3 regions of the Mesorhizobium sp. IMUNJ 23033 genome follow, and region 2 is predicted to be linked to each of the others. Evidence: predicted binding sites of a transcription regulator. Region 2 holds the regulator's gene; each other region holds the start of a gene.
What was found. The regulator PhoB, encoded in region 2, activates phosphate uptake and scavenging genes when phosphate is short. The targets are predictions, from matches to a motif close to TGTCATNNANCTGTCAT.
Positions count from the first base shown of each region.

Region 1: the regulator PhoB is predicted to act here: its motif matches at 5,928-5,944, upstream of phnC (phosphonate ABC transporter ATP-binding protein).
Region 3: the regulator PhoB is predicted to act here: its motif matches at 4,520-4,536, upstream of ACFX5Q_RS17725 (ceramide glucosyltransferase).

Region 1 is NZ_JBJACT010000008.1:120,153-127,334, forward strand. Features, by position in the region: gene phnH (phosphonate C-P lyase system protein PhnH) at 1-166, shown strand, start outside; gene ACFX5Q_RS12570 (carbon-phosphorus lyase complex subunit PhnI) at 168-1,280, shown strand; gene fosX (FosX/FosE/FosI family fosfomycin resistance hydrolase) at 1,277-1,696, shown strand; gene ACFX5Q_RS12580 (alpha-D-ribose 1-methylphosphonate 5-phosphate C-P-lyase PhnJ) at 1,983-2,882, shown strand; gene phnK (phosphonate C-P lyase system protein PhnK) at 2,879-3,655, shown strand; gene phnL (phosphonate C-P lyase system protein PhnL) at 3,658-4,365, shown strand; gene ACFX5Q_RS12595 (DapH/DapD/GlmU-related protein) at 4,362-4,979, shown strand; gene ACFX5Q_RS12600 (DUF1868 domain-containing protein) at 5,125-5,835, shown strand; gene phnC (phosphonate ABC transporter ATP-binding protein) at 6,016-6,873, shown strand; gene phnD (phosphonate ABC transporter substrate-binding protein) at 7,020-7,182, shown strand, end outside.
Region 2 is NZ_JBJACT010000031.1:97,782-104,963, forward strand. Features, by position in the region: gene pstC (phosphate ABC transporter permease subunit PstC) at 56-1,516, shown strand; gene pstA (phosphate ABC transporter permease PstA) at 1,513-2,829, shown strand; gene pstB (phosphate ABC transporter ATP-binding protein PstB) at 2,844-3,668, shown strand; gene phoU (phosphate signaling complex protein PhoU) at 3,707-4,417, shown strand; gene phoB (phosphate regulon transcriptional regulator PhoB) at 4,434-5,123, shown strand; gene ACFX5Q_RS27875 (ROK family protein) at 5,187-6,431, opposite strand; gene xylF (D-xylose ABC transporter substrate-binding protein) at 6,697-7,182, shown strand, end outside.
Region 3 is NZ_JBJACT010000015.1:45,684-52,865, reverse strand. Features, by position in the region: gene ACFX5Q_RS17740 (ABC transporter substrate-binding protein) at 1-629, opposite strand, end outside; gene ACFX5Q_RS17735 (2'-deoxycytidine 5'-triphosphate deaminase) at 726-1,820, opposite strand; SAM riboswitch at 1,904-1,981, shown strand; gene ACFX5Q_RS17730 (O-succinylhomoserine sulfhydrylase) at 2,037-3,224, shown strand; gene ACFX5Q_RS17725 (ceramide glucosyltransferase) at 3,265-4,413, opposite strand; gene apaG (Co2+/Mg2+ efflux protein ApaG) at 4,644-5,036, shown strand; gene ACFX5Q_RS17715 (Hsp33 family molecular chaperone) at 5,124-6,158, opposite strand; gene argF (ornithine carbamoyltransferase) at 6,237-7,148, opposite strand; gene ACFX5Q_RS17705 (aspartate aminotransferase family protein) at 7,166-7,182, opposite strand, start outside.

The DNA of each region.
Region 1 (7,182 bases), on a different contig from region 2:
CGAAACCAGCGCGACCATCGCGCCGGCGCAGATGCCGCGTCATTTCATCGAACAGTGGAAGCAGAACAACCAGCGCTTTCCGCGTGGCGTCGACATCATCCTGGCCACCGCCGACAGCCTCGCCTGCCTGCCACGCACGACGCGCATCAAGACGATGGAGGCGTAAGATGTACGTTGCGGTAAAAGGCGGCGAAGCAGCCATTGCAAACGCCCACCGACTGCTCGCCGATCGCCGGCGCGGCGACCGTTCGGTGCCGGCACTTCGCCTCGACCAGATCGTCGAGCAGCTGGCGCTCGGCGTCGACCGGGTGATGAGCGAAGGCTCGCTCTACGACCGCGAACTGGCCGCGCTCGCCATCGTCCAGGCGCGCGGCGACATGATCGAGGCGATCTTCCTGGTCCGCGCCTACCGCACAACGCTGCCGCGCTTCGGTTACACCAAGGCGATCGACACCGGCGCGATGCTGGTCGAGCGCCGCGTGTCGGCGACCTACAAGGACCTGCCCGGCGGCCAGCTCCTCGGTCCGACCTTCGACTACACCCACCGGCTGCTCGATCCCGAGCTTGCCGCCGGCGGCGACGTCGCCGAGCCGCTGCAGCGCGAGAGCGAGGCGCAAGCCATGCCGCGCGTTTCGGCGATCCTCGCCCGCGAAGGCCTGATCGAGCCGGATGGCGACATGCCGCAGGACCATGTCCCCGGCGACATCACCCGCGAGCCGCTGGAATTCCCGATGGCGCGCGACATCCGCCTGCAGGCGCTGTCACGCGGCGACGAGGGCTTTTTGCTGGCGCTCGGCTATTCCACCCAGCGCGGCTATGCCCGCAACCACCCGTTCGTCGGCGAGGTCCGCATCGGCGAGGTCGAACTGGAACTGGACGTGCCGGAACTGCCCTTCGCCGTGCCGCTCGGCAGCGTCCGCGTCACCGAGTGCCAGATGGTCAACCAGTTCAAGGGTTCGGCCAAGGCGCCGCCGCAATTCACCCGCGGCTATGGCCTCGTCTTCGGCCAGAGCGAGCGCAAGGCGATGGCGATGGCGCTCTGCGACCGCGCTCTTCGTGCAAGCGAATTGGGCGAGGATGTCGTTGCCGCGGCGCAAGACGAGGAGTTCGTCATTTCGCATTCCGACAATGTCCAGGCGACCGGCTTCGTCGAGCATTTGAAGCTGCCGCACTATGTCGACTTCCAGGCCGAGCTCGATCTCGTGCGCCGCATGCGCGCCGAGTACGAGGCCCGCGAAAACCCTGCGAAGGTCGAGGAAAAGCGGGAGGCCGCGGAATGATCGAAGGCCTGTCCCATATGACCTTCATCGTCCGCGATCTTGACCGCATGAGCGCGATCCTGACCGGCATCTTCGACGCGCGCGAAGTCTATGCCAGCGATACCGAGCAGTTCTCGCTGTCACGCGAAAAATTCTTCCTGATCGGCGATCTCTGGATCGCCATCATGGGAGGCGAGCCGCTGCCCGAGCGAAGCTATAATCACATCGCCTTCAAGATCGACGACGCCGATCTCGACCGCTACGCCGAGCGCATCAAAACGCTTGGCCTCGACATGCGCCCGCCGCGCCCGCGCGTCGAGGGCGAAGGCCGCTCGATCTATTTCTACGACGACGACAACCACATGTTCGAGCTGCACACCGGCACGCTCACTGAGCGGCTGGCGCGCTACGCCAAGGGACTGGATAGGGCGTCATGAGATCAACCGTCTCCGCCGCCGTGTCCCCCGTGTCCGCCGCTATCGTGGGAGTGACCGCCATGCCCAGGATACCCGCTGCTGCCATCCTGCCCACCGGAGAAGAAGTCATTGCTCGAACCGTCTCTTGGTCCGGAAAGATTCTTGGGGCGAAGGAAAAAGGCAACCACGCCGACGAACGCCAGCAACAGAATTCCGATGTGCATCCATCCGGTAGGGGTCACCTGAGTCTGGCCCTCTTTCCGCGTTTTGGAAGTCAATTCGGTAGCACAAAGCGGAAGCGATCACCATGACCGACATCGCCACCTACAACTTCGCCTATCTCGACGAGCAGACCAAGCGGATGATCCGCCGTGCGATCCTCAAGGGCATCGCCATTCCCGGCTACCAGGTGCCGTTCGCCTCGCGCGAGATGCCGATGCCCTATGGCTGGGGCACCGGCGGCGTCCAGGTCACCGCCTCGATCATCGGCCCTGATGACGTGCTCAAGGTCATCGACCAGGGCGCAGACGACACCACCAATGCGGTCTCGATCCGCGCCTTCTTCAGGAAGGTCGCCAATGTCGCCGTCACCACTGAGACGGCCAAAGCCAGTATCATCCAGACCCGCCACCGCATCCCCGAGCACCCGCTGAAAGCGGGTCAGGTGCTGGTCTATCAGGTGCCGATACCCGAACCGCTTCGCTTCCTCGAGCCGCGCGAAACGGAAACGCGAAAAATGCACGCGCTGGAGGAATATGGCCTGATGCATGTGAAGCTTTACGAGGACATCGCCAGGCACGGCCGCATCGCCACCACCTACGCCTATCCGGTCAAGATCGAGGGCCGCTATGTGATGGACCCATCGCCGACGCCGAAATTCGACAATCCGAAGATGCACCGTTCGCCGGCTTTGCAATTGTTCGGCGCCGGCCGCGAGAAGCGCATCTACGCGGTGCCGCCCTTCACCGACGTGGTCAGTCTCGACTTCGAGGACCATCCCTTCGAGGTGCAGACCTTCGACCAGCCCTGCGCGCTGTGCGCGGCCGAGAACGTCTATCTCGACGAGGTCATCCTCGACGACCATGGCGGCCACATGTTCGTCTGCTCCGACACCGACCATTGCGAAAAGCGGCGGGCAGACGGCCATCGCGGCCATCTTGCCCCGGAAACCCATCTTGCCGCGGAAACCGTGGAGCCGGCGCAATGACCGACGAACCGCTGCTGCGCGTCTCGGCGCTGTCCAAATTCTATGGTTCGCGCGTCGGCTGCGAGAATGTCAGCTTCGACCTCTGGCCGGGCGAGGTTCTGGCCGTGGTCGGCGAGTCCGGCTCCGGCAAGACGACGTTGCTCAACTGCCTGTCGACTAGGCTGCTGCCAAGCTCCGGCACCGCCAGCTACCGCATGCGCGACGGCCAGTTCCGCGAGCTCTACCGCATGAGCGAGGCCGAGCGCCGCTTCCTGATGCGCACCGACTGGGGTTTTGTCCATCAGAACCCGGCGGATGGATTGCGCATGACGGTATCGGCCGGCGCCAATGTCGGTGAGCGGCTGATGGCGATCGGCGACCGCCACTACGGCAAGATCCGCGCCACGGCAGTCGACTGGCTCTCGCGCGTCGAGATCGACGAGGACCGCATCGACGACGAACCCCGCGCCTTCTCCGGCGGCATGCGCCAGCGCCTGCAGATCGCGCGCAACCTGGTGACAGGCCCACGGCTTGTGTTCATGGACGAGCCGACCGGCGGCCTCGACGTCTCGGTGCAGGCGCGCCTGCTCGACCTGTTGCGCGGCCTCGTCACCGACCTCGGCCTGGCGGCGATCGTCGTCACCCACGACCTCGCCGTGGCGCGTCTGCTGTCACAGCGCATGATCGTGATGAAGGACGGCCGCGTCGTCGAAAGCGGCCTCACCGACCGCGTGCTTGACGATCCGCGCGCGCCTTACACGCAATTGCTTGTTTCTTCCATTTTGCAGGTGTGACGATGCCCACCCCCCTCGTTGTCTCCGATGTTGCAAAAAGCTTCACCATGCATCTGCGCGACGGCATCAAATTGCCTGTCGTCGCTGGCGTCTCCTTCTCGATCCGGGCCGGCGAATGCGCCGTGCTCGGCGGTCCCTCCGGCGCCGGCAAGAGCTCCATTTTGAAGATGCTCTACGGCAACTACGCCGTCGACGAAGGCCAGATCATCGTCCAGCACGCGGACTGCCTGATCGATCTAGCCACCGCCAGCCCTCGTACCGTGCTTGCCGTGCGCCGGCAAACGATCGGCTATGTCAGTCAGTTCCTGCGCACCGTGCCGCGCGTCTCGGCGCTCGATGTCGTCGCCGAACCGCTGGTCGAGCGCGGCGAGGACCGGGAGGCCGCGCGCGGTAAGGCGCGCGCCCTGCTCGCGCGGCTCAACCTGCCGGAAAAACTCTGGGCACTGCCGCCAGCGACGTTTTCCGGCGGCGAGCAGCAGCGCGTCAACATCGCGCGCGGCTTCATCACCCATCACCCGGTCCTGTTGCTCGACGAGCCGACCGCTTCGCTCGACGCCAGGAACCGCGACGTGGTCATCGCGCTGATCGCGGAAAAGAAAGCGGCCGGCGTCGCTTTGCTCGGCATATTCCACGACCACGACGTGCGCAAGGCGGTCGCCGATCGCATCATCGACGTCACCACCTTCGCTGCCGGGAAGCGTGCCGCATGAGCAGGAAACTGTCGGAAGCGCCGCTCGTCCACGTGACGGCGCAGATCGAGAATTCGACGCTCGGCCGCTGGACAGAGATCGCCGACCGCAGCCGGGTTTCGGAGAGCATCCTCGGTGACTATTCCTACATGATGCAGGATTGCGCCGTCTGGTGTGCGACGATCGGCAAGTTCTCCAACATCGCGGCAAGCGTGCGCATCAATGCCACCAACCACCCGACATGGCGGCCGACGCTGCACCACTTCACCTATCGCGCTTCGGACTATTGGGACGACGCCGAGCACGAGAGCGAGTTTTTCGCCCAGCGCCGCGCCAAACGCGTCACAATCGGCCACGACACCTGGCTCGGCCATGGCTCGACCATCCTGCCCGGCGTCACCGTCGGTGATGGCGCTGCGGTCGGCGCCGGCGCGGTGGTGTCGAAGGACGTCGCGCCCTATACCATCGTCGCCGGCGTGCCGGCGAAGCCGATCCGCGAGCGTTTCGACCGCCGCACCGCCGAGCGCTACCAAGCGCTTGCCTGGTGGGATTGGGACCATGCCGACCTGCGCGCTGCGCTCGACGATTTCCGCGAGCTGGAGGCGGAAGCGTTTCTGGAGAAGTATGGCGGCTAGTGAATGGTGAATGGTGAATGGTGAATGGCGAATAGGGGCGACCAATTGGGCTCGAGCCCAGTGAAGCCTCTCCATTCACCATTCACCATTCACATCCCTGACACAGGACTCGGACAGGACACGGTCTTTCCCCGGAGACCCCCAAATGCTCGACAAGCCAAGATCCTCGCTCGCCGGTTTTTTCGAAGGCACCAACCCGACCCCTCCCGTGCATCTCGGCACGCGCTATGACAGATCAGGCAATTTTCTGTTCGAGCCCGGCAACACCGTCGTCAGCCATCTCGTCAGCGGCTCGCCTTCCGAAGCGGTGGTCATCGAGGTGCGTAACCGCATGCGCGCCCTGCTCGACGCCGACCGTCTGGCCTTCACGCCGATCTCCAGCCTGCACATGACGCTGTTCCAGGGCATCATCGAGTATCGCCGCCGGCTGCCCTACTGGCCGCAGGATGTGCCTTTAGACACCAGCATCGACGACATGACCCGTCTTTACCTGGAGCGGCTGCAGGGCTTCGAAAACCAGGGCGCATTCAAGGTCAAGGTCATCGATGTCGTGCCGACAGGGCTGACTGTTGCCGGCGCCTCGGACGACGACAGGGCCATCATGAGTGCATGGCGTGATGCCCTGTCGGTGCCGTTCGGCTACCGGCATCCCGACCACGAAACTTACGTCTTCCACATCACCTTCGCTTACCAGATCCGCCGGCTTGCCGACGACCGCGCAGCCGCATGGCAGGATCTGTTCGCAGACTGCCTGTCGCTGTTCGAACGCGAGGCGCCGGTGATCGTGCTCAGGCAGCCGGCCTTTTGCAGCTTCAAGGACATGAACCATTTCGAGGAGCTTCTGGTTCTGGGTTGATCCCGTGCATGTCGCCCAAAGGCCACCGCGGTTTTGGGGCAACGACATGCACAAGCAAAGGATCGCCAAAGGCCTGTGGGCGGTAACAAAACTGACATCAATCCGACACCGCAGGTTCATGCGGCTGCGCTAGCCAAGGTTAACAGACCTTCAATCGCGACTGGACTGGAGCCCTGCCCCATGTCAGCAACCCCTGCCACGCTCGAAATCCGCGGCGTTTCCCGACGATTCGGCAAGAACACCGCTGTCAGCGCCGTCGACCTGTCGATCCCACAGGGCCAGATGGTCGGTATCATCGGTCGCTCCGGTGCCGGAAAATCCACTCTTCTGCGCATGATCAACCGTCTCATCGATCCCAGCCAGGGGTCGATTTTTTTTGACGGCGCCGAAGTCTCGCGCCTGCAGGGCTCGCCGCTGCGCCGCTGGCAGCGCGACTGCGCCATGATCTTCCAGCAGTTCAACCTGGTGCCGCGCCTCGACGTGCTGACCAATGTGCTGCTCGGCCGGTTGAATCATCGTGCTACCATTGCCAATCTGCTCGGTATCTTCTCGCGTGAGGAACGAGCCGAGGCGATAGCAGCACTCGAGCGTCTCGACATCGCCCGCACCGCGCTGCAGCCGGCCGGCACCTTGTCCGGCGGACAGCAGCAGCGCGTCGCCATCGCCCGCGCCATGATGCAACAGCCGAAAATCATTCTTGCCGATGAGCCGATTGCCTCGCTCGACCCACTCAACGCCAAGGTGGTGATGGATTCGCTGCAGGATATCAATTTGCGCGAGGGCATCACCGTCATCACCAATTTGCACACGCTGGACACGGCCCGCACTTATTGCAACCGCATCATCGGTATGGCCGCCGGCAAGGTTGTGTTCGACGGCCCACCCGAGGATCTCAACCGCGAGGCCGTGCGCATGGTCTATGGCGCCGACAGCAACGGTAGCGAAATCTCCGAGGCCATCACCTCGACCAGCGTCACCATCAAGCAAAGAATCGCCGCATCCACTGGACCGCTCGAGCCCGCATTCCCGGGATACTGATCCATGATCCCGCAAAGTGGACGCCGGTTTGCGGGAAAGATCATGGACAAGCAAAAGAGCGATCTGGATCGCCAGCCCGCGTCACAGGCACCGTCAAAATTCGAACGCAGCCGGCGCGATGCCGGACTCAACAGGAGAGACTCGAGATGTTTAGGAAGATACTCTTCGGTGCCGTTTCCATCATTGCCATGGCGATGGGCGCTGTCCAGGCACAGGACCTGAAGGAATTCCGCGTCGGCATTCTCGGCGGCGAGAACGAAGCCGACCGTCTGCGCAACTACCAGTGCTTCGCCGATCACATCAAGGAAG
Region 2 (7,182 bases):
GTTTTATCGCCTGCCGCATTGGCGCTGGCGACTAAAGCTTCCCCGGGGGTGGTCAATGTCGTCCTTGTTCGTACTCGCCATTGTCGTCGCCATCGGCGTGGTTGCGTTCCTGATCGGCCGGCAGCGTGCCGCAGCGCACGAAAACGGCACGGTGAAGCCGCACTCGCGCTCCCATTACCACGGCTGGTGGGCCTTCCTGCTCGCCGTCCTGCCTGCCCTTCTGCTGCTTGCCGTCTGGAACATCGGCTCCTCCTTCTATCTCGACCGCCACATTCACGCCGTCCTGCCGGAGCGCACCGCCGACAGCAAGGTTGCCAGCGAGGCACTTGATGTCAGCCTGGTCAAGAGCCTGGCCAAGGGCCTGCGCCAGCTCGATGCGAACACCGCGCTGCCCGCCACCCTTGCCGAGTTGCAGCCGCTGCTTGCCGCCAAGGGCGTGGCGCTGGCATCGGATACACAGGACTACATGATCCCGATCGCCGTCGAGACGAACAAGGTCCAGGGCATGCTTGGACTGTTCGGCGCGGTCGTCACCCTCGCTCTGTCGATTGCCGGCGCCCTCTATGCGCTGAGGCAGATCGCGCCGCGGGCGCGCGCCAGGAACAATGTCGAGAAGCTGATGCTGTGGGGTCTGCTCGCGGCCTCGACCATCGCCATCCTGACCACAGTCGGCATTGTGCTGTCGATGCTGTTCCAGACGATCCAGTTCTTCGAAAGCGTGTCGCCGATGAGCTTCTTCTTCGGCACGGTATGGGATCCGCGCTTTGCCGCCGCCGGTTCCGGCGGCAGCCAGGGCCAGTTCGGCCTGATCCCGCTGCTCGCCGGCACGCTCTACATCGCCGCCGTCGCCCTGCTGGTGGCGGTGCCGGTCGGGCTGATGTCGGCTGTCTACATGGCCGAATACGCAACGCCCAAGGTGCGCGGGGTGGTCAAGCCGGCGCTTGAACTGCTCGCCGGCATCCCGACCATCGTCTACGGCATCTTCGCCGTCGTCACGCTCGGGCCTTTCCTGCGCGATCTCTCGGCGGCGCTGACCGGCGGCTCGCCCTTCATCCAGGGCCAGAGCATCTTCACTGCCGGCCTGGTCATGGGCGTCATGCTGATCCCGGTCGTGTCCTCGCTGTCCGACGACATCATCACCGCGGTGCCGCGCGCCATGCGCGACGGCTCGCTCGGCCTCGGCGCGACGCGCTCCGAGACGATCAAGCGGGTGATCCTGCCGGCCGCACTTCCCGGCATCGTCGGCGCCATCCTGCTGACCGCTTCGCGCGCCATCGGCGAGACGATGATCGTCGTGCTGGCGGCCGGCGTCGCCGCCAACCTCACCGTCAACCCGTTCGAAGCGATGACCACCATCACCGTCAAGATCGTCAACCAGCTTACCGGCGATCTCGAGTTCAATTCGCCACAGACGTTGGTCGCCTTCGCGCTCGGCCTGACGTTGTTCGCGCTGACGCTGGTGATGAACATCGTCGCGCTGTACATCGTGCGCAAATACCGGGAGCAGTACGAATGACCGACATTCCCATGGATACTATGGTCCGGGCGGCGGCTCATCCGCGCCGCGATATCGGCCTGAAAGCCCGCTACGCCGCCGAACGCCGCTTCCGCATCTATGGCGGGCTGGCGATTTCCGTCGGCCTGGCGTTCCTCGCCATCATGCTCATCACCATCGTCTCGAAGGGCTACACCGCCTTCTGGCAGACGACGGTGACGCTGCCGATCACCTTCGACGAGAAGCTGATCGATCCGTCCAACAAGCGCGCCACCGATCCGAGCGTGCTGATCAAGGCAAATTATCCCAAGCTCGCCGAACGCGCGCTGATCGCCAAGCTCGGCATCGATCCCAGCAACAAGCCGATGGTCATGAAGCTCAAGGGCTTCCTGTCGGAAGGCGCCCGCGTCCAGCTGCGCGACATCGTCGCCGCCGACCCGTCGGTCATCGGCACGACGCGCGACGTCAACATCCTCGCCGCCGCCAATCTCGACTCCGCCTTCAAGGGCCAGATCGACCTCAGTGTCGAGGAATCGCGCCGCAAGGTCTCGGACCAGCAGATCGCCTGGATGAACAAGCTCAAGGCCGACGGCGTGATGGCCGAGCATTTCAACACCGGCCTGTTCTCCTATGGCGCCTCCAGCCGCCCGGAAACGTCGGGCATGGGCGTGGCCATCATCGGCTCGTTCTACATGATGGTGATCGTGCTGCTTTTGGCGCTGCCGATCGGCGTCGCCGCCTCGATCTATCTTGAGGAATTCGCCAAGAAGAACCGCCTCACCGACCTGATCGAAGTCAACATCAACAATCTGGCGGCGGTGCCGTCGATCGTCTTCGGCCTGCTCGGACTTGCCGTGTTCATCAACTTCCTCGGCATGCCGCGCTCGGCCGCTTTCGTCGGCGGACTGGTGCTGACGCTGATGACACTGCCGACGATCATCATCGCGACGCGCGCTGCCCTTGCCGCTGTGCCGCCGTCGATCCGCTCGGCAGCGCTCGGCCTTGGGGCGTCCAAGATGCAGATGGTGTTCCATCACATCCTGCCGCTTGCCGCCCCCGGCATCCTTACCGGCACCATCATCGGTCTCGCGCGTGCGCTCGGTGAAACCGCGCCGCTGCTGCTGATCGGCATGGTGGCCTTCGTCGCCGATTATCCGACGACGCCTTTCGATCCGGCCACCGCGCTGCCGGTGCAGATCTACATGTGGGCGAACGAGGCCGAACGCGCCTTCGTCGAGCGTATGTCGGGCGCCATCATCATCCTGCTCGTCTTCCTCATGGCCATGAACATCACAGCGATCGTGCTGCGGCGCCGCTTCGAACGGCGCTGGTAAAAGAAGGTATCTGTATGAACATCATGACCGAACAGTCCCTCGAAAATGCAGTGGGCGACAAGATGAACGCCAAGTCGAACGAAGTGATCAAGATGCGCGGCGACAAGGTCGGCGTGTTCTATGGTGACAAGCAGGCGCTGTTCGACGTCAATCTCGACGTCCGCCTCAACCAGGTGACGGCGCTGATCGGCCCTTCGGGCTGCGGCAAGTCGACCTTCCTGCGCTGCCTCAACCGCATGAACGACACCATCGACTCGGCGCGGGTGACCGGCAAGATCACGCTGGACGAAGAGGACATCTACGACAAGAACATCGACGTCGTCGAACTGAGAGCCCGCGTCGGCATGGTGTTCCAGAAGCCCAATCCGTTCCCGAAGTCGATCTACGAGAACGTCGCCTACGGTCCGCGCATCCACGGGCTGGCCAAGCGCAAGGCCGACATGGACCAGATCGTCGAATCGAGCCTGAAGAAGGCGGCGATCTGGAACGAGGTGAAGGACCGTCTGCAAGAGCCCGGCACCGGCCTTTCCGGCGGCCAGCAGCAGCGCCTGTGCATCGCGCGCGCCATCGCCGTGTCGCCGGAAGTGATCCTGATGGACGAGCCCTGCTCGGCGCTCGACCCGATCGCCACAGCCCGCGTCGAGGAGCTGATCGACGAGCTGCGTCAAAACTACACGATCGTCATCGTCACGCACTCGATGCAGCAGGCGGCGCGTGTGTCGCAGCGCACGGCCATGTTCCACCTCGGCTATCTGGTCGAGGAGGGCGCCACCGACAAGATGTTCACCAACCCCGACGACAAGCGCACGCAGGACTACATCACCGGCCGGTTCGGCTGAGTGGTCCGGCGGCAACTTTCAGGCACGAGGACAGGATCATGGGTGAACATCATACCGTCGCCTCTTTCGACGAGGATCTCGGGCAGATCAGCAAGCTGATCTCCGACATGGGCGAACTGGCCGGCGCGATGGTCGGCGGGGCGACCAAGGCCCTTCTGAATTCCGACAATGCACTGGCACAGAGGGTGGTCTCCGACGACGCCATCATGGATGCGCGCCAGCGCGAGCTGGACGACCGCGCCATCACGCTGATCGCCAAGCGCCAGCCGATGGCCAACGATTTGCGCGCGGTGGTCGGTTCTATCCGCATGGCCGGCGATCTCGAGCGCATCGGCGACCTTGCCAAGAACATCGCCAAGCGCGTTGGCACCGTCGGCCTCAGCGTCACGCCGCGCGACCTGTCGCACTCCATCGATGTGATGGCGCAGTTGGTGCTGGTCCAGGTGCAAGGGGTGATCGAGGAATACGCCGCCGCAGACGCCGCGGCACTCGCCAAGCTTCGGAACGACGACGAGCGCATCGACGTCAAATACACCTCGGTGTTCCGTGAGCTGCTGACCTACATGATGGAAGATCCGCGCAACATCACGGCCTGCACGCATCTCTTGTTCTGCGCCAAGAATCTGGAGCGCATTGGCGACCATGTCACCAACATCGCCGAGAACGCCTACTATGTGCTGACAGGCTCGCAATTGCCAGCCAATCGTCCCAAGCAAGACGAGACAGCGATGTCCGCGCCGGCTGCATGACAGGGGTAACCGACTGATGATAGCGCCACGCATCATGGTGGTGGAGGACGAGGAGCCGCTGGGGGTGCTGCTCCGCTACAATCTGGAATCCGAAGGCTACCAGGTCGAGGTGGTGACGCGCGGCGACGAAGCCGAGATCCGCCTGCAGGAAAACGTTCCCGACCTGCTGGTGCTCGACTGGATGGTGCCGGCGGTTTCCGGAATCGAGCTTTGCCGGCGCCTCAGGATGCGGCCCGAGACCGAGCGGCTGCCGATCATCATGCTTACGGCGCGTGGCGAAGAGAGCGACCGCGTGCGCGGCCTCTCCACCGGCGCCGACGACTATCTGGTCAAGCCGTTCTCGACGCCGGAATTCATGGCCAGGGTCAAGGCGCTGCTGCGTCGCGCCAAGCCGGAAGTGCTGTCCAGCATGCTCAAGGTCGGCGACATCGTGCTCGACCGCGAGTCGCACCGGGTCTACCGCAAGAAGAGCGAGATCAGGCTCGGGCCGACCGAGTTCCGGCTGCTCGAATTCATGATGCGGCATCCGGGCCGGGTGTTCTCGCGCAGCCAGCTGCTCGACAATGTCTGGGGCGAGACGATCTATATCGACGAGCGAACGGTCGACGTGCATGTCGGCCGGCTGCGCAAGGCGGTCAACAATGGCCGCATGCCCGACGTCATCCGCACCATCCGCGGGGCAGGATACGCGATCCGGGAAGATTAGGTATGTGCTGATATTCAGGCCTGCGAACGGCGCGGCCTGGCCTCAACACATCTCAAGTCGCGATCAAGCCACGTTCTTTCCTGCCGAACCCGTTCGCTGCTGGACGCCCGGCGCGAAAATCTCCTGGTCGACGAAGCCAAGCGCGCGCATGGCGCAGCCCTCGCGGATCAGCGGCAACTCATTCGGCTCGGTGTCGAAGGAGATCGATTTCGAGTGCTGGCCGCCGGCGGTCTGGGCAATCGCCTCGCGCAGCGCCGGTTCGATCAGATCGAAAGCGGCGGCGCTGACGCCGACCATGGCGACGGGTGCGGGATCGATCAGCGCGAACAGGCTGCCAAGGCCGAAGCCGAGCGCCTCGCCCGCCTTGCGGTAGGCTTCGCGCTCCGGCCCGTCGCTCTCGCGCGCCCGGGCGGCGAGCGCGCGCATGTCGGCGTCGCCGACATCGGTCGGTTCGGCATCCTCACTCATCATCCTGGCGTTGCGCCAGATGGCATAGTTGCCGGCATAGGCTTCGACGCAGCCGCGCCGTCCGCAGCGGCAGAGCGCGCCGCCCGGCCGGTGGATCATGTGGCCGAACTCGCCGCCGGACGAATGAGTGCCGGTGAACAGTTCGCCCTTCAGCACCAGCCCCATGCCAATGCCGTGCGAGAGCAGGATGGCGATGAAATCGTCGCGGTAGCGTTCGGGATCGCGCCATTGCAGCGCCACCGCCATCATGTTGCAGTCGTTTTCCATGGTAGCGGGAATGCCGAACTCGCCTTCCAGAATGTCGGCAAAGGGGATGTCGGTCAGCGACGTGATCGGCGACCACAGCATGGCGCGGGCATGGGTGTCGGTGATGCCCTGGATGCCCATCGCGATGCGGGCGACGCTGCGGACATCGAGATCGGGATCCTCGAACCGGCGCCGGACTATCGCCGTGCATTCGCCGATCAGCTCGTCGCGCGGCATGGTCAGCGTGTCCAGGCGGCGTTGCTCTTCGGCAATGACCTGCCCGGCATAATCGATGACGGCGACGGAGAGGAAGTTGAGCGACAGCACCACGGTCATCACCGCGGTGGCTTCCGGATTGAGGCCGAGGCCGACCTGTGGCCGGCCGCGCTTCAGCGAAGCCGCTTCGCTGGGCTTGCTCTCGGTCAGGATGCCTTCCTGGATCAGGTCGGAGGAGATCGCCGAAATGGTCGAATGGCTGAGGCCAGTGGTCGCGGCGATCTCGGTCCGTGACGGCTGGCCAGCCCTGCGCACGGCCGAAATCACCATCGCCCGGTTGCGCCGGCGTAGATCGTCGTGGCGGATTCCAACCGACATGGCCTGCGTCTCCTCCCTGCCGCCGCCGCTTCGTGAACGTCGAAGGCCGTCGACGCGCTCACTGAATATTGGCAGAATCGGGAAGTCCTGTCATTTATTTATTCCGAGACCCGAAAAAAATTCGACGGCCGTCAAAAACCGTCAGAATCGATGTTGACAGCGCTTCGGCGTTGGATCAGTATTTTTTCGAGGCTCGAAAAAAAGAGAGCCTTGTGCCGGCCTTCGGGTCAGTTTGTCGCGCCGTGCGCGGCGCAGGGAGGATATCATGAAGAAATTTGCAGTCGCCATGCTGGCGGGTGTCGCCATGTCGCTGACGCTGGCGTCGGTCGCGCAGGCGAAGGACAAGGTCATCGGCGTGTCGTGGTCGAACTTCCAGGAAGAGCGCTGGAAGACCGATGAGGCGGCGATGAAGGCAGCGATCGAAGCCGCCGGCGACAAGTACATTTCCGCCGACGCACAGTCTAATCCCGGCAAGCAGCTGACCGACGTCGAAAGCCTGATCTCGCAAGGTGCGAATGCGCTGATCGTGCTGGCGCAGGACGCCTCGGCCATCGGGCCGGCGGTGCAGAAGGCGCTTGACGAGGGCATTCCGGTCGTCGGCTATGACCGCCTGATCGAGAACAAGGACGTGTTCTACCTGACCTTCGACAACAAGGAAGTCGGCCGCATGCAAGCCCGCGAAGTGTTCAAGGCGAAGCCCGAAGGCAACTACGTCTTCATCAAGGGTTCGGGTGCCGATCCGAACGCCGAT
Region 3 (7,182 bases), on a different contig from region 2:
TTGACGTCGCCGACCATCTTGCAGCAGCCGTCGCTCGCCTTCTTCATCCAGTCGACCAGCACAAACTTGTCAGAGATCACCGCGTCGAGGCGGCCGTTCTGCAGGTCGGTGATCGCCTCTTCCTGGGTCGGGTAGAGCTTGGCTTCGGCGCCGGCCTTGCCGTAGACATCCTGGGCGAAATCGGCCTGGGTGGTCGATGCCTGGGCGCCCACCGTCTTGCCGGCAAGGGCTGCCGGGTCGGTCGAGGTCAGCTCGCTGTCCTTCGGCGCGACCAGCGCAAGCGGCGTCGTATAGTATTTGTTGGTGAAGGCGACCTGCTTCTTGCGTTCCTCGGTGATGCTCATAGAGGCGATGATGGCGTCGAACTTCTTGGCCTGGAGGGCGGGAATGATGCCGTCCCAGTCCTGGGTGACGATTTCGCATTCGACCTTCATCTGCGCGCACAGCGCATCGGCGATGTCGACGTCGAAGCCGACGACCTTGCCGTCCGGAGTGATGGTGTTGAACGGCGGATAGGCGCCCTCGGTGCCGATCTTCAGTTTCTCCGCTGCCTGCACCGGCAACGAACCGGCGCCGAGCGTCAGCAGGGCAGTTGCGGCTGCCGACAGGATCCATCTCGAGATTTGCATGGTCTTCCCCTTTATTTCCGTCACCTCGACGGGCTGAGGCACAGCCAAGCATGGCACGCCCGGTCAGGCAAGCACGGTCTGGCGGTGGCGGAAAGATCAGCGCGCGGCGCGGAAATGCTTGGATAGTTTCAGGCCCTGGGCCTGGTAATTCGAGCCGAGATCGGTGCCGTAGAGCGCCTGCGGCCGTTTCAGCATGTGCTCGTAGACCAGCCGCCCGACGATCTGGCCGTGATCGAGGATGAAGGGCACTTCATGGCTGCGCACTTCGAGCACCGCCCGGCTGCCGGTGCCGCCGGCCGCCGAATGGCCGAAGCCCGGATCGAAGAAGCCGGCATAGTGGACGCGAAATTCGCCGACCAGCGGGTCGAAAGGCGTCATCTCGGCGGCATAGAGAGGCGGCACATGCACCGCCTCGCGCGACACGAGGATGTAGAACTCGTCCGGATCGAGCACAAGTTCGCCGGCGCCGCTCTTGTAGAGCGGCTCCCAGAAATCGACGACGTCCTGCGCGGCACGCTTGTCGACATCGATCAGGCCGGTGTGGTGCTTGCCGCGATAGCCGACCAACCCGTCCTTGTCGCCATCGAGATCGATCGACAGTGCAATGCCGCCGCCGGAAATGTTGGGCGGCTCGGTGGCCACCAGCATCTCGGCATGATGCAGGTCGCGCAATTCGCTTTCCGACAGCAGCGCGTTGCCGGTGCGGAAACGGATCTGCGACAGCCGCGAGCCGGCGCGTACGACGATCGGAAAGGTGCGCGGACTGACCTCGAGATAGAGCGGACCATGATAGCCGGCGGCGATCTTGTCGAACTCGTGGCCGCGATCGGTCATCACTCGGGTGAAGATATCGAGCCGTCCGGTCGAGCTCTTCGGATTGGCGGAAGCAGAAATGTCCGACGGCAGCGCCAGGCTTTCCAGCAGCGGCACGATGTAGACGCAGCCCGTTTCCAGCACCGCGCCCTCAGCGAGGCTGATCTCGTGCAGCTGCAGCCGCGCGAGCTTGTCGGCGACCTGATGATCGGGGCCGGGTAGGAAGGAGGCGCGCACGCGCCAGGCCTTATCGCCGAGCCTGAGATCGAGGCTGGCCGGCTGGATCTGGTCCGCGTCGAGAGCGCGCGGCGACTTCAGCGCGCCTGACTGGAAGAGCGCGGAAATGTCCTGATCGGGAAGAATGCCTGTTCGCCGCAAAGGCTGGCTCCGCTGCAACACCGCTGGTACAAACCTCTTAATCAAGCCGGCAATTGACGCAAGCGCGGTGCGGGTCTAAAGGGTCGTTATCCCGTGGTGATTTGGCCGGTCGGCTTGCAGCCACGTTAAACAAGTCGCTAAAGGACCGTTGGCCGCAAGGCCGTATGGACCGGTTGCGACTTTCGCGGCCGGTTTTTTTGTGTTTGGGACAGAGCAATGACCAAGAAGCGCGACTGGAAACCTCAGACGGCACTCGTGCATGGCGGGACCTTGCGTTCCGGCTTCGGCGAGACCTCCGAGGCGATGTACCTCACCCAGGGCTATGTCTACGAGACGGCACAGGCGGCGGAAGCCCGCTTCAAGGGCGAGGAACCCGGCTTCATTTATTCGCGCTATGCCAATCCGACCGTCGACATGTTCGAAAAGCGCATGTGCGCGCTGGAAGGTGCGGAGGACGCGCGCGCCACCGCCTCCGGCATGGCGGCGGTGACGGCAGCCCTTCTGTGCAGCGCCAGGGCCGGCGACCATATCGTGGCGGCGCGTGCCTTGTTCGGCTCCTGCCGCTGGGTGGTCGAGACGCTGGCGCCGAAATACGGCATCGAGGCGACGCTGGTCGACGGCACCGACATCGCCAACTGGGAAAAGGCGGTCAAGCCGAACACCAAACTTTTCTTCCTCGAAAGCCCGACCAACCCGACGCTGGAAGTGGTCGACATCGCCGCCGTCGCTGCGCTCGCCAATTCGATCGGCGCCAGGCTGATCGTCGACAACGTCTTCGCCACGCCCTTGCAGCAGAAGCCGCTGCAGCTCGGCGCCCACATTGTCGTCTATTCGGCGACCAAGCATATTGACGGCCAGGGCCGCTGCCTCGGCGGCGTCATCCTGTCGGACAAGAAGTGGATCGATGAGAATCTGCACGACTATTTCCGCCACACCGGCCCCAGCCTGTCGCCGTTCAATGCCTGGACGCTGCTCAAGGGCCTGGAGACGCTGCCGCTGCGCGTGCGCCAGCAGACGGAAAGCGCCGGCAAGATCGCCGATTTCCTCGCGGAACGCCCGGAAATCGCCCGTGTGATTTATCCGGGCCGTGCCGACCATCCGCAGGCCGATATCGTCAGGAAGCAGATGACGGGCGGCTCGACGCTGATCTGCCTTGATGTCAAGGGCGGCAAGCAGGCGGCGTTCGCCTTCCAGAACGCTTTGGACATCGTGCTGATCTCCAACAATCTCGGCGACGCCAAGAGCCTGATAACCCATCCGGCGACGACGACGCACAAGAACCTCAGCGACGAGGCGCGCGCCGAACTCGGCATCGGCCCGGGCACGCTGAGGCTTTCGGTCGGGCTTGAGGATGCGGACGATCTGCTCGCCGATGTCGAGCAGGCGCTCAAATCAGCCAAGTAAAGGGTTCAGACTGCGATTTGGACAAACGCCTGAGCGTTGCTCAGGCGCCCTCTTCCAGTTCGGTCATCGCCTTGGTGCGGATGGTCATCGCATTGCCGCGCCAGTCGACGGCGCCGCCGAGCCAGCCGCGCGCCCAGATCGCCGGCAGCATCACGTCGCGCACCATCATCGCCGGGATGGTGCGCGGCGACAGGTACCAGCCCTTGGCCCAGGCCAACGCGCATTCCGGCACATAGGCGAGCGCCAGGACGCAGAGCGCGGTGAGCGGCAGACTGATGCCGGCACCGGCGGCCGCGACCAGCGCCAGCACCAATGGCACGGCCACGCCGGTCAGGATTTCGGGGGCGAAGAACAGCGGAAAGGTGACGCGGCGCAGGCGCGCCCAACGGGCCTGGCGCGACCAGATTTCGCCGAGACGGCGCTCACCCAGCGGCTGCTCGAAAGGCGAAGCGACAAGATTGACGCGCAGCCCCAGCCCGTTGACCAGCTTGGTCGCGGCGGCGTCCTCGGCGATCTCGGCGGCCAGCGCGCGGATGCCGCCATTGGCGTCGAGCACAGGCTTCTTCCACAGCATGCTCTTGCCCTGGGCGAAGCCGAGGCCGAGCGCCTCGCCGGTATACTGCCAGCGCGCCTGCAGCGTGTTGAGGAAGGCGCATTCGACCTCGGCCCAGAAGCCGTCCGGCCGTGAGCCGACCGGCGTCGAGCAGACAAGGCCGGTGTCGGGCCGCCACGCCGCCATCAAGTGCTGGATATAGTCCCTGGGCATCAGCACGTTGGAATCGGCAAGGATGACCCAGTGGTGGCGCGCCGCTTCCCAACCCTTGACGCAATTGTTGAGCTTGGGATTGGCGCTGATGCGGTCGTCACCGACCAGCAGCCGGGCCGGCACCTTCGAAAACCGGACGATCGCCCTGTTTATCAGCTTGACCACCGGATCGTCGGCGTGGGCGACGCAGAAGATCAGCTCGTAGCGCGGCCAGTCGAGCGAGAAGGCGCGCTGAAGCGTTTCTTCGGTGAACGGCTCGACGCCGCGCGAGGGGATGACGATCGACACCGGCGGCGCCTTGCCGGGTGGCCGCGCAAGCGTGCGCGGCCACTTCAGCCTGAAGGCCGCAAGCAGGATGCCGGCGAGATTTGAAAGAATGAGGGCTGTCGAAAGCACGGCGGCGGCGATGACGATCAGTTCCATCGAGATCTGGTCACTCCGGAAAAGCCGGCCGGAAGATGGCCGTTTTGAACAGGTCGACAGAGCGCTTGAGTCGCCCGGCACGGTCCGTGCACACCATCATTGTCATGTGTCACTCAAATGACATTGTTTGGCGGCAGGTGCGCACAAAGACGGAAGAGACAGGCGCCGCGCTCCGTTGACCTAGTCAAAGAGTGCACCGAGACTTCCGCCAGGACTGTTTGGAGTAGCTCATGTACCGCGCCATTACGCGCAACATCGAAGTGCAGGTCAGGCCGTTCTATCTCGAGGATCGCTCGGATCCGTCGGAGAACCGCTATGTCTGGGGCTACCACGTGACCATCGACAACCAGTCGGACGAGTTCGTGCAGCTGATGTCGCGCTATTGGCACATCACCGATGGCACTGGCCGGGTCGAGGAGGTACGCGGCGCCGGCGTCGTCGGCGATCAGCCCGAACTCAACCCCGGCGACAGCTACCAATATACGTCCGGCTGCCCGCTCTCAACGCCGTCCGGCATCATGGTCGGCCATTACACGATGCGCAACAAGCGGGGAGAGACGTTCGACATCGCCATCCCCGCCTTCTCGCTCGATCTGCCGGGCACGCGCAGGACGGTGAATTAAGGGAGCAAGCGGTCTAAAGTTCGCGCCGCCCCTCATCCGCCTGCCCGGCACCTTCTCCCCGTATAGTGACGGGGAGAAGGAGTTACGTCACTGAGCCGCCGCGAATTCCGCCGGGTCGAAGTCGTACTGCGTCGAGCAGAACTCGCAGGCGACATGGATGCCGCCATCCTCGGTGCTGTCCTTGATCTCCTGCGCCGAGAAGCCTTCGAGGATGCCGCGGATCTTCTCGCGCGAGCAGGAGCATTGGTCGGCCACCGGCACGCCGCCGAAGACACGTACGCCATGCTCGTGGAACAGCCGGTAAAGCAGCCGCTCGGCGCCGACCGTCGGATCGATAAGCTCGGTCGGCTCGATGGTGCCGAGCAGGGCCAGCAGCTCCTGCCAGGAATTATCGACCGGGTCATGGACCTCGTCGCGCGGATCGCCGTCGCCGCCGGAAATGTCCGGCACGCGCATGCGCTCCGGCGACTGCGGCAGGAATTGCGCCAACAGACCGCCGGCGCGCCATTGCTCGCGGGGACCACCGATGCCCGGCGTCACCAGCTTGGCAACCGAAAGCCTGAGATCGGTCGGGATCTGCTCCGACTGGCGGAAATAGGTGCGCGCGGCCTCTTCCAGCGTCTCGCCGTCGAGCTGGACGATGCCCTGATAGCGCTGCGTGTGTGCGCCCTGATCGATGGTCAGCGCCAGCACGCCGTTGCCGAGCAGCGTCTGTTGCGAGATTTCGCCGGCAGCCGTCAGCGCCTCGAGCCTATCGGGGTCGAAGCGTGCATAGGCCCGCAACGCGGATGGCGTCGAAAAATCCGCCACCAGCATGTCGACCGGCCCGTCGGTGCGGGTCTGCAGGATGAACTTGCCCTCGAATTTGAGCGAGGTGCCGAACAGCACCGTCAGCACGCAGGCTTCCGCCAGCAGGCGGGCGACCGGCTCGGGATATTCGTGGCGTCCAAGGATGGCGTCGAGCATCGGCCCGAGCTGGACGGTCCGGCCGCGCACGTCGAGCGGGGCGACCTCGAACGGCACGACGTGATCGTCGCCGGCATAGCCGAATTCGCCGAGTTGAGGGTGGTGTTCAGTCACTTGACGGGTTTCCAACATGACAAAGCTCCGGCGGGCGGCCATGCGGCCCGGAGGGGCACATGCACCGAAACGCGCTCAATTTGCGTGATGGCCCGCAGATAGGCATCACACCTCCGGAGATCAAGCGCCCAGGCACCAGGCCAAAACCGCCTTCTGGGCGTGCAGCCGGTTCTCGGCTTCGTCGAACACCACCGAATGCGGCCCGTCGATCACCTCGTCGGTGACCTCCTCGCCGCGATGCGCCGGCAGGCAGTGCATGAACAGCGCGTCGGGCTTCGCCTTGGCCATCAGCGCCGCATTGACCTGATAGGGCAGGAAGACGTTGTGGCCACGGGCACGGTGCTCCTGACCCATCGACACCCAGCAGTCGGTGACGATGCAATCGGCCTGATCGACGGCTTCCTCGGGCGAGCGGGTGAAGGTCAGCTTGCCGCCATTGGCCTTCGACCAGTCGACATGCTTTTCGTCGGGCTCGCTGCCTTCCGGCACCGCGACATTGAGGTTGAAGCGGAAGCGTGCGGAGGCTTCGAGCAGCGAATGCAGCACGTTGTTGCCGTCGCCGGTCCAGGCGATGGTCTTGCCGGCGACCGGACCGCGATGCTCCTCGAAGGTCATGATGTCGGCCATCAGCTGGCAGGGATGGGTGTCGTCGGTCAGCCCATTGATGACTGGAACGGTGGCGTTCTCGGTCAGTTCGAGCAGGCGCTCATGCGATGTGGTGCGGATCATGATGGCGTCGACATAGCGCGACAGAACCTTGGCCGTGTCGGCGATGGTCTCGGAACGGCCGAGCTGCATCTCGGTGCCGGTCAGCATGATGGTTTCGCCGCCGAGCTGGCGCATGCCGACGTCGAAGGATACGCGCGTGCGCGTCGACGGCTTGTCGAAGATCATCGCCAGCACCTTGCCCTCGAGCGGCTTAGTCCGCTCGCCGGCCTTGAGCCTGGCCTTTCGCACCACCGCATCGTCCAGCATGAAGCGCAGATCGCCTTCGGAAACGGCGGACAGGTCGGTGAAGTGGCGAACGCTCATCGGGAATGGTTCCAGGATTACTTCGCGGCGGCCG